Regions from separate parts of the Terrabacter aeriphilus genome, predicted to be linked through region 3. Evidence: riboswitches for the same ligand, from Rfam matches in the RefSeq annotation. Region 3 holds a riboswitch; each other region holds the start of a gene.

Region 1 (3,265 bases), on a different contig from region 3:
GCCTCGTCGACGCCCAACGGGCCGACGGCCAGGGCTGGGTGCGCACGTGGCCCTTCGCAGGCAACCGGCTGCCGCCCTTCGTCCAGCTCGACCACGTGCTGAGCCGGGGGCTCACCGTCGTCTCCGCCGGCCAGGTGGCGATGAACCGCGCCGACCACGCCGCGGTCTGGGCCGCCTACGCCCTGCCGCGCTGAGCGCGCAGCCACCCGGGCATCCGGTGATGGCAGCGGCCCCGGTGGGGCGGGGGTGGGGTCCCGGTGGGTCTGGTGGCTTCCTCTGCGTCGCGTCGTGTGGTGACGCACGGGGTGGGGGCGGGCTGTGGGCGTGGGCGTGGCGGGTGCCGGTGGGTCTGCTGGCGTTCTCTGCGCGTTGCGTCGTGTGGTGACGCGTCGGTAGCAGGCCGCATCGGACGCCGCCCAACAGCAGCTACGGCGGCGCGTGACGGAGACCGTGGCTGGGTCGCGTGGGGACGCCATGTGGGGACGCCATGTGGGGACGCCATGCAGAGGACTCGGGGGTGGGTGCCCGCGGTGAGGCAGTCAGGCGGTGGCTGGTCTGGGCGCGTCGGGTGGCGACGCAACGCAGAGGCGCGGGGAGGGTGCCCGGTGCAGGCTGTCGAGCCAGTGGTTGGTCGGTGCGCGTCGGGTGGCGACGCAACGCAGAGGGGCTGCGTGGCTCCACCCCGCTGGGTCAGCCCAACCGGGCCGGGTCACCAGGGGCGCTGGACCTCGACGTCGCGGGGGTCGGCGCCCTCGATGCTCCACCCTGCGTCGGTGCGGGTCCACGTGGCGTCGGTCCCCTCCTCGACGAGGCGGGAGACGGCCGCGACGAGACGCTCGACGCCCTCGAGCGTGCTGCCGAGACCGATGCTGGCCCGCACGGCCGTCGTGGAGCGCTCGCCCCACGGGTCGTCGAGCAGCTCGTCGACGAGCAGGTGCGCGCAGAACTTCCCGTCGCGCACCCCGATGCCGTGCTCGACCGAGAGCACCTGCGAGACGAGCGAGGAGTCCCAGCCGTCGACGGTGAAGGCGACGACGCCGACGCGGTCGTGCTCGTCGCCGAAGATCGAGAGCAGCTCGACCCCGGGAACCTCCTCGAGACCGGCCCGCAGGCTCCCGAGCAGCTGCTCCTCGTGCGCCTCGATCGCCTCGCGGTGGCGCGTGATCGTCGCGCAGGCCGCCGCGAGCGCGACCGCGCCGATGACGTTCGGGCTCCCGCCCTCGTGCCGTGCCGGGCCGGTGGCCCACGTCGTGCCGTCCTCGGTGACCGACCGGGTCGCGCCGCCGCCGAGCAGGTAGGGGTTGCCCGCGTCGAGCCAGTCCGAGCGCCCGGCCAGCACGCCGGCGCCGTAGGGCGCGTACGTCTTGTGGCCCGAGAAGGCCACGTAGTCGGCGTCCCAGGCGTCGAGGTCGATGGTCCGGTGGGCCGACAGCTGGGCGGCGTCCACGGCCACGCGCGCACCGTGCTCGTGCGCCAGGGCGGAGAAGCGCTCGATCGGCCACACCTCGCCGGTGACGTTCGAGGCCGCGGTGAGCACGACGAGGCGGTGCCGCGACGGGTGGTCGACGAGCGCCTCCTCGAGCAGCTGCCGGGCGTCCTCGACCGTCTGGGGAACGGGCAGGCGCACCGTGCGGAAGCGCCCCCACGGGAGCAGCGTCGAGTGGTGCTCGGTGCCGAAGACGAAGACGGTCGTGCGGCTGGGGAGCGCCTTGGACAGCAGCGCCCACGAGTCGGTCGTCGACCGGGTGAAGATCACGGTGTCGTCCGCGCGGGCGCCGACGAAGGCGGCGACCTCGGCGCGCGCCTGCTCGAACCACGCGCTCGTGACCCGCGAGGCGAAACCGGCGCCGCGGTGCACGGACGAGTAGGTCCGCAGGGCCCGGTCGACGGCCTCCCGCACCGTCTCGAGCGCCGGGGTCGACGCGGCGTGGTCGAGGTTCGCGTAGGCGACCTCGCCGTGCAGCGTCGGAACGCGCAGGTCCGAGCCGACGACGGCCGGCAGGCTGTGCGCCTCCGGCACGACGTGCAGCGTGCGCGTGCGCACGACCGGGGCGGTGGCGCCGCCACAGAGCGAGGAGGGGAGAACCGACATGACACTGCTCCTGGGTCCAGGGACCCACCGGTTGCAGGTCCGCGCTTGCCGGCCTCTGCGTCACGAACGCGCAGAGGACGGCCTGGTCGTCACCCGGAGCACCCCACCGCGGAGGAGGGTTGCTGGCCAGCGAGCCGGGGCTTGTCGCTGGCACTCATGACCTGCCGTCGAGGTTAGGGCCCCGGCTCGCGGGCTGTCCACCGTTCGGTCCTGCCGTGTCGCGATCTGAGACGCCCCGTGCGTCGAGGGCCCCGCGCCGGAGCCGGCCGAGGCCGCCGGGGATGCGGACGGCATACGGAATCGGGTGCTGTTGCGCGTGTGACGCGTGAGTTCGAAGGGGCGTTCACGTACGGTGCCAGCATGGCGACACGTCCGTCCGGCACCCAACGACCCAGCAGCGCAGCCACCTCGCGCGCCAAGGGTTCCTCGAGCGGCGCCTCGTCCCGCCCTCCGGCAGCGCGCTCGACGCGGCCGGCGCAGCGCAAGCCGGCGGCCCGCAAGCCGGCACCGAAGACGGCGAAGACGCGCGGGGGCGGGCTCCCCTTCCCGCTCGGCGCCGTGCGCAACACGTGGATGGGTGTCTCGCACCTCGCCGGCGGCGCGGTGCGCCGGGTCGGCCACAGCGCGGCCGAGCTCGAGCCCGAGCACCGCCGCGACGGACTGGGCTTCGCCCTGCTCGCGCTCGCGGTCGTCGTCGCCGCCCGCGAGTGGTGGGGTGTCTCGGGCACCTTCGGCCAGGTCGTGCACGCCGTCTTCGCCGGGACCTTCGGCCGCGTCGCGTACGCCGTGCCGCTCGTGCTGCTCGCCCTCGGCCTGCGCATGCTGCGCGCCCCCCAGGACGAGGCGGCCACGAACCGCGTCGTCGTCGGCACCATCGCCCTGACGTTCGCCGCCTGCGGGCTGGCGCACCTCGCCGACGGCATCCCGAACCCGCCCGACGGCGCCGACGGGATGCGCGCCGCGGGCGGCATCCTCGGCTTCCTCGCCTCGAGCCCGCTGGCGGCAGCCGTGTCGACCTACGGCGCGCTCGCCCTGCTCGTGCTGCTCGGCCTCTTCGGGTTGCTCGTCATCACGGCGACGCCCGTCAACATGATCCCCGAGCGGATGCGCCAGCTGCGGGCCCTCGTCATCCACCGCGAGGGCGACGACGGGGCCGACGAGCTCGACGCCCCC
Region 2 (3,265 bases), on a different contig from region 3:
GCGCAGGCGCCTCGAGCGCTGAATCCACACCCCCCGCGGGCCAGGCGGGGTCGTCCACAGGTTGGGGACGGGGCCTGTCGCAGAGGCGGCGACGTGACGAGGCTCGTCGCATGCCGAAGATCTCCCTGGCCGGGCCGGCCGAGCTGCTGACCATCCTTCCCTACCACCTCGGGTTCCAGCCGATCCGGAGCGTCGTGGTCGCCTGCTTCCGCGGCGCCCGGCTCGGTCTCGTCGCCCGCCTGGACCTCGTCGGCCCGGAGCTGGCGCCCCTGGCCGCGGCCCGGTTGCTGCCGACGCTGCTGACGGAGGCGCCCACGGCGGTCGCGCTCGTGGCCTTCGAGGACGACCGCGACGAGGCGCTGCCACTGCTCGGCGCCCTCGCCGACGGGCTGGACGCCCACGACGTGGGCCTGCGCGAGCGCCTCGTCGTGCGCGAGGGGCGCTGGTGGGACCTGCACTCCGCACGGTGCCCGGAGCAGGGGTGGCCGGTGCCCGAGCTCGCCGACGTGCCGGCCGTCGCCAGCTACGTCGCGCTGGGGCACGCGGTGCTCCCGGACCGCAGCGAGCTCGCACGGCTCGTCGAGCCGCTCGCGCGCGACGCGCCGCGGCACGACCTCGCGCGCCGGTCCGTCGAGGACTGGCAGCGGCGCTACGCGAACGCGGGCGGGTGGTCGCGCCGCGGGAGGTCCGGTCGGCCGAGGACCGGCCGGCCGGGTGGTGCGCGGGGGAGCGGTCGGGGGCCCGGGGCGGGCCGGGCCCGCGGTGCGGCCCGGGCGGGAGCCCGGTTCGGTGTGCTGGACGACGACCTCACGCCCCTCGAGTTCCTCGTCGACGACGCGCTCGTGGCCTGGGGCGGCGTGCTGCGCGGCGACATCGTCGGCTACGGCATCGAGCACTGGCTGCCGGCTCTCGTGGGGCCGCTGCGCGACGCCTTCGTGCGCGACGCGGTCATCGCGTGGCTCTGCCCCGGCTCGAGCGTCTTCGGGCCGCCGCCGGACGTGCTCGCGCCGGCCCTCGAGCTGTTCCTCGGGCCGGGCCTGCGCCTGCTCGGGGCGGCGTCCCCGCAGGACCGGCTGCTCGGTGACGTCGTCGACCTCTCCGGTCCGGAGCAGCGCGCGGACGGCAGGGACGACGGCTCAGCAACGGAGGACGCCGGTGGTGCCGGTTCGGCCGGCGACGCCGGCGAGGCGGGCGGTGACGACGAGCTCCTCGGTGACGACGGTGGCGGGGGCGACGACCTCGAAGACCTCGAAGAACCGGGCGCCCTCGACGAGCAGGACGCCCTCGACGAGCTGGACGACGTCGACGACCTCGGCCTCCTCGACGACCTCGCCGGGGACGACTGGGACGCCTGGGAGGAGGCGACGCTGCCCCACGTGGTGCAGGCGCGGCTCGAGCAGGTCTGCCGGCTCACGCCCGCCGTCCACGCGGCGCCCCTGCTGTCGCTCGTGGCGGCGGTGGCGTGGTGGTGCGGCGACGGGGCCCGGGCCCGGGTCGCGGTCGACCGCGCGCTCGAGCTGGAGCCCGGGCACGTGCTGGCCGGGCTGCTGCGGGACGCGCTCGACGGCGGCCTGCGGCCGCACCGCTGCACGTGAGTCGCGCGTGGGATCCGGCGTCCACGACGTGGACGAGAGCCTCGGCCATCGGGCCGGGCTCCCGTAGGATCGTGGGCAGGTCATGAGTACCAGCGACAAGCCCCGGCTCGCTGGTCGGCAACCCTCCTTCGCGGTGGGGTGCCCCGGGTGAGGACCCGGCCGCATCCGTCCCCGGATGCGTGCAAGCGCGAGCGAGCAGGAGCAACCCCGATGACCGTCACCCACCGGCAGCACACGACGCGACGCCCGACGCCGGCCGCACGCCCGGGCCGGCCGCAGGCACCCGTGGCCCCGGTCGTCGGCCACGGTCCCGGGGCGTCCGAGGACGGCGCCTGGCGCACCGGCGACCCCGTCGGGCGACGCCGCTTCGCCGAGCTCGGCGAGGTCGAGCTCGAACGCGGGGGCGTGCTGCCCGACGTCCGCATCGCGTACGAGACGTGGGGGCGGCTCAACGAGGCCGGCGACAACGTCATCCTCGTCGAGCACGCGCTGACCGGCGACAGCCACGTCGTCGGCGAGGCCGGCGACGGTCACCCCTCGCCGGGCTGGTGGAACGCCCTCATCGGCGCGGGTCAGCCGGTCGACCCCGACGAGTGGTTCGTCATCGCGGCGAACGTGCTCGGCGGGTGCCAGGGCAGCACGGGCCCCGCGAGCCAGGCGCCGGACGAGCGGCCGTGGGGCAGCCGCTTCCCCTACGTCACCGTGCGCGACCAGGTCGCGGTCGAGCGCGCCCTGCTCGACCGCCTCGGCATCAGCCGGCTGGCCGCGGTGGTCGGCGGCTCGATGGGCGGCATGCGCGCCCTGGAGTGGGCGGTGACGCACCCCGACGACGTCGACCGGTGCGTCGTGCTCGCGTCGACGCCCTACGCCACGGCCGACCAGATCGCCTGGTGCCAGCCCCAGCTGCTCGCCATCCGGAGCGACCCGGACTTCGCGGGCGGCGACTACTACGACACCGACCGCCGCCCCGTCACGGGGCTCGGCCTGGCCCGACGCATCGCGCACGTCACCTACCGCACCGAGCTCGAGCTCGACGACCGCTTCGGCCGTCGCCCGCAGCTCGGCGAGGACCCCCTGCGGGCGGGGGAGCGCGGTCGCTTCGCCGTGGAGTCCTACCTCGACCACCACGCGGGCAAGCTCTCGCGACGCTTCGACGCCAACTCCTACGTCGTGCTCACCGAGGCGATGAACTCCCACGACGTCGGGCGCGACCGCGGCGGCCTCGAGGCGGCGCTCGCGCGCGTCGTCGCCGACTGCACGGTCGTCTCCGTCGACACCGACCGGCTCTACCCGCCGCGGCTCTCCGACCAGCTGCACGCCGCGCTGCCGCGCTCCACCCGGGCGCACATCACCTCGGCCTTCGGTCACGACGGCTTCCTCATCGAGGAGGAGCAGGTCGGGCGCATCCTGCGCGAGGCGCTGTCGCGCGGCTGAGGCCGCCCGGAGGTCGTCGCCGGGCGCCCCTCCCACACCCGGGTTTTCGGGTACGGTTCGACCAGCTGGGTGTTTCCGTCCCAAGGAGGTCCGGGAAAGTGGCCATTGTCGTTGGTTATGTCGCCACCAAAGAAGGTCGTGCGGCGCTCAAGAGAGCAGCGGAGGAATGCCTCCTGCGCGGGAGCAAGCTCGTCGTGATCAGCTCCCACCGGGGCGGCAAGGACTTCGACGCCAAC
Region 3 (3,265 bases):
GAGGAGCATGCCCGTGAGCTCGGCGGCGCGCGCCTCGCGCGGCCCGCTGACGTGGGAGGGCGCGTGGTTGAGCTCGCCGACCACGACCTCGAAGCCGCGGTCGCGCAGGCACGTGACGGCATACGTGAACCGACCCCAGAGGGCGTCGCCGACGCCCGAGCTCGGCGACGTGACGCCGATGCGGTCGCCGGGACGGAGCGGGGCGGGGTAGCGGATCGGCATGGCCGCCATCGTGCCAGCCATGCCGATCCGTCTCACCCCGGTTTCGGGGTCACACCTTGGCGGCGGTGAAACCCTGCTCGAGGTCGGCGAGGATGTCGTCGATGTGCTCGATGCCGACCGAGAGGCGCACGAGGCCGGGGGTGACGCCCGCGGCGAGGCGGTCCGCGTCGGGGCCCTGCGAGTGCGTCGTGGAGGCCGGGTGGATGACGAGCGAGCGCACGTCGCCGATGTTCGCGACGTGGCTGTGCAGCGTCAGGGCCTCGACGAACTTCTTGCCCGCCTCGAGCCCGCCCGCGATCTCGAAGGACAGCACGGCACCCGCGCCACGAGGGGTGTACTTCTCGGCAAGAGCGTGGGAAGGGCTGTCGGGCAAGGACGCCCACACGACGCGCTCCACCTGGTCGTGACCCTGGAGGAACGCGGCGACCTGGTGCGCGTTCTCGATGTGCCGCTCGATGCGCAGCGACAGCGTCTCGATGCCCTGGGCGATGAGGAAGGCGTTGAACGGCGACGCCGCGGGGCCGAGGTCGCGCAGCAGCTGCACGCGGGCCTTGAGGATGAAGGCGAGGTTGGCGCCGAGCGGGCTGCCCACGCCGAGGTCCCGGGCGAAGACGAGGCCGTGGTAGCTCTCCTCGGGGGTGTTGTAGTTCGGGAACTTCTCCGGGTCGGCGGCGAAGTCGAAGTTGCCTGAGTCGACGATGACCCCGGCGATCGACGTGCCGTGGCCACCGAGGTACTTCGTGGCCGAGTGCACGACGACGTCGGCGCCCCACTCGATGGGGCGGATGAGGTAGGGCGTCGCGACGGTGTTGTCGACGACGAGGGGCACGCCGTGCTCGTGGGCGACGGCGGCCACCGCCTCGATGTCGAGGATCTCGCTCTTCGGGTTGGCGATGGTCTCGCCGAAGAGGAGCTTCGTGTTCGGCCGGATCGCGGCCCGCCACGACTCGATCGAGGTGGGGTCCTCGACGAAGCCGACCTCGATGCCGAACTTCGGCAGGGTGTGCTTGAAGAGGTTGTAGGTGCCGCCGTAGAGGCTCGGCGAGGCGACGACGTGGTCACCGGCCTCGGCGATGTTGAGCACGGCGAGGGTCTCGGCGGCCTGGCCCGACGCGACGAGGAGCGCGCCCACGCCGCCCTCGAGGGCCGCGATGCGCTGCTCGACGACGTCGGTCGTCGGGTTCATCAGGCGGGTGTAGATGTTGCCGAACTCCTTGAGCCCGAAGAGGTTCGCCGCATGCTCGGTGTCGTTGAAGACGTAGCTCGTCGTCTGGTAGATCGGGAGCGCTCGGGCGCCTGTCGCGGTGTCGGCGCTCTGTCCGGCGTGGATCTGCTTGGTCTCGAAGGACCAGTGGGGCTCGGTCATCGGTCGTCCTGCTCTTCCTGGGTCGTGTCGATGACCGGGGCTCGGGATCGTCGTGACGACCCGGGCCCGTCGCACCGACGGGTCGGTGCGGGAGAGGAGCTCTCCGCGCTTGCCCGAGCGCCGGGTGGCGTCGACGGGCCAGGTCTTCACCCGGGGCACCCCACCGCGGTTGGAGGGTTGCCGGCCAGCGAGCCGGGGCTTGTCGCTGGCGCTCATGACCTGCCGTGAGTGTACGAACTCGTGTCCACCTGTCGGGAGGAGGTGTCCTCATCGTGGACGCCGGCAGGACTGGAGGTTGACGAGGTGTTCGAACACCTGTTCTAATTGAGGGCAGGGGAGGAGCTCGACGGGCGCTGGGGGAGGCGCCGTCGACGCAGGTGGGGAGGAGGGGCTCGTGCCGTACCTGACGACGTCGCCGAGCGATGCGGGACGCCCAGCGGTCCTCGGCGCCTTCGGACTTCGGCTGTGGCGCGTCAGCCCCGACTCCGACGGCCGCGACGGCGGGGGAGTCGGCCCGGGCCCGGAGGCGCAGGCCGGATCGGGCGCACCGGTGCGCGTCGGGTCGATCGCGGAGGCTCCCGATGGTTCGAGCGCTGACGCTCGCCCCGGCTCGCTCGCTGGGGCAGGTGTTCGGCCGGGCGACGCCGACCAGGCCACCCGTGACGAGCGGCTGCGCTCGGCCGAGCGTCTCGACGCCCTGGCGAGGGCGGGTGAGGACGTGCTCGCCGAGATCGAGGCGCTCGAGCGGGCCAAGGCGCGCGTCGAGGCCGACCTGCTCGCCGCCTACGGCACGCTGCACAGCATCGAGGCGCAGCAGATCGAGGCGTTGCCGGCCGGCGCACCGTCACGACTGGCGGGGGCGGTGTCGACCGACCGTGTCGTCGGTGAGGAGATCGCGCTCGCGACCGGGGTGGGCCCCGGGGAGGTGGCCCACCGGCTGGCCCTGGCGACGTCCCCGCGGCGTCACCGACTGGTCCTGCGGGCCCTTCGCGACGGGGCGATCACCCTGCAGCGCGCCCTGCAGGTCGTCTCCGAGACCGCCTGCCTGTCGGATGCCGACGTGGCGACCGTCGAGGAGTCGGTGCTGGCGCCGACGCGCGACGGCCTGCCGCTCTCGCAGCGCACCTTCACCTCGCGGCTGAGGCGAGCGGTCGCCGCGGTCGACGAGCTGGGTGCGGCCGAGCGGCGCAGCCGGGCGCGGGTGCGCCGCGGCGTGTACTGCCGGATGGTCGCGGACGGCATGGGGTGCCTGACGATGACGACCGATGCCGCGACGATCGCGGCGATCCTCGACCGGCTCGACGCGGCCGCCCGCACCCTACGGGCCGCCGGGGATCCGCGAACGCTCGACCAGCTGCGCTGCGACCTCATGGCCGAGGCCCTGCTGCGCGGCCACCTCGGCGCCGCGCGGAACGGCGCCCCCTGCCCCGGCTGCGGTGCTCCCGACGCACCGAACGGCGATCCGCGGGAGGGCTCTGCCAGCGGCGATCCGCGGGAGGGCTCTGCCAGCGGCGATCCGCGGGGGTCCGCGACGGTCGGCGAACCAGACGGACGGAGCGGTGAGGCGCCGGCGCGCGCGTGGATCGTCGTGCCGTTCGAGGTGGCGGTCGGGCTGTCCGACGCGCCCTGCGAGCTGCCAGGGCACGGCTGGGTGACCGCCGAGCACGCCCGCGCCAT

What was found. Region 3 has a riboswitch for S-adenosylmethionine ahead of ABD979_RS16985 (bifunctional o-acetylhomoserine/o-acetylserine sulfhydrylase). Riboswitches for the same ligand answer to the same signal wherever they lie in the genome.
Region 1: linked by a shared signal. The riboswitch ahead of ABD979_RS07190 (aminotransferase class V-fold PLP-dependent enzyme) and the one ahead of ABD979_RS16985 (bifunctional o-acetylhomoserine/o-acetylserine sulfhydrylase) in region 3 are both predicted to bind S-adenosylmethionine.
Region 2: linked by a shared signal. The riboswitch ahead of metX (homoserine O-acetyltransferase MetX) and the one ahead of ABD979_RS16985 (bifunctional o-acetylhomoserine/o-acetylserine sulfhydrylase) in region 3 are both predicted to bind S-adenosylmethionine.

Annotation. Positions count from the first base shown of each region.
Region 1 is NZ_BAABIW010000010.1:49,896-53,160, forward strand. It holds gene ABD979_RS07185 (endonuclease/exonuclease/phosphatase family protein) at 1-194, shown strand, start outside; gene ABD979_RS07190 (aminotransferase class V-fold PLP-dependent enzyme) at 710-2,092, opposite strand; SAM riboswitch class IV at 2,129-2,254, opposite strand; gene ABD979_RS07195 (FtsK/SpoIIIE family DNA translocase) at 2,453-3,265, shown strand, end outside.
Region 2 is NZ_BAABIW010000020.1:179,212-182,476, forward strand. It holds gene ABD979_RS16245 (DUF1232 domain-containing protein) at 1-22, shown strand, start outside; gene ABD979_RS16250 (DUF4192 family protein) at 111-1,595, shown strand; SAM riboswitch class IV at 1,674-1,789, shown strand; gene metX (homoserine O-acetyltransferase MetX) at 1,806-3,029, shown strand; gene ABD979_RS16260 (universal stress protein) at 3,128-3,265, shown strand, end outside.
Region 3 is NZ_BAABIW010000024.1:32,181-35,445, forward strand. It holds gene ABD979_RS16980 (LD-carboxypeptidase) at 1-243, opposite strand, end outside; gene ABD979_RS16985 (bifunctional o-acetylhomoserine/o-acetylserine sulfhydrylase) at 272-1,588, opposite strand; SAM riboswitch class IV at 1,689-1,808, opposite strand; gene ABD979_RS16990 (HNH endonuclease signature motif containing protein) at 1,983-3,265, shown strand, end outside.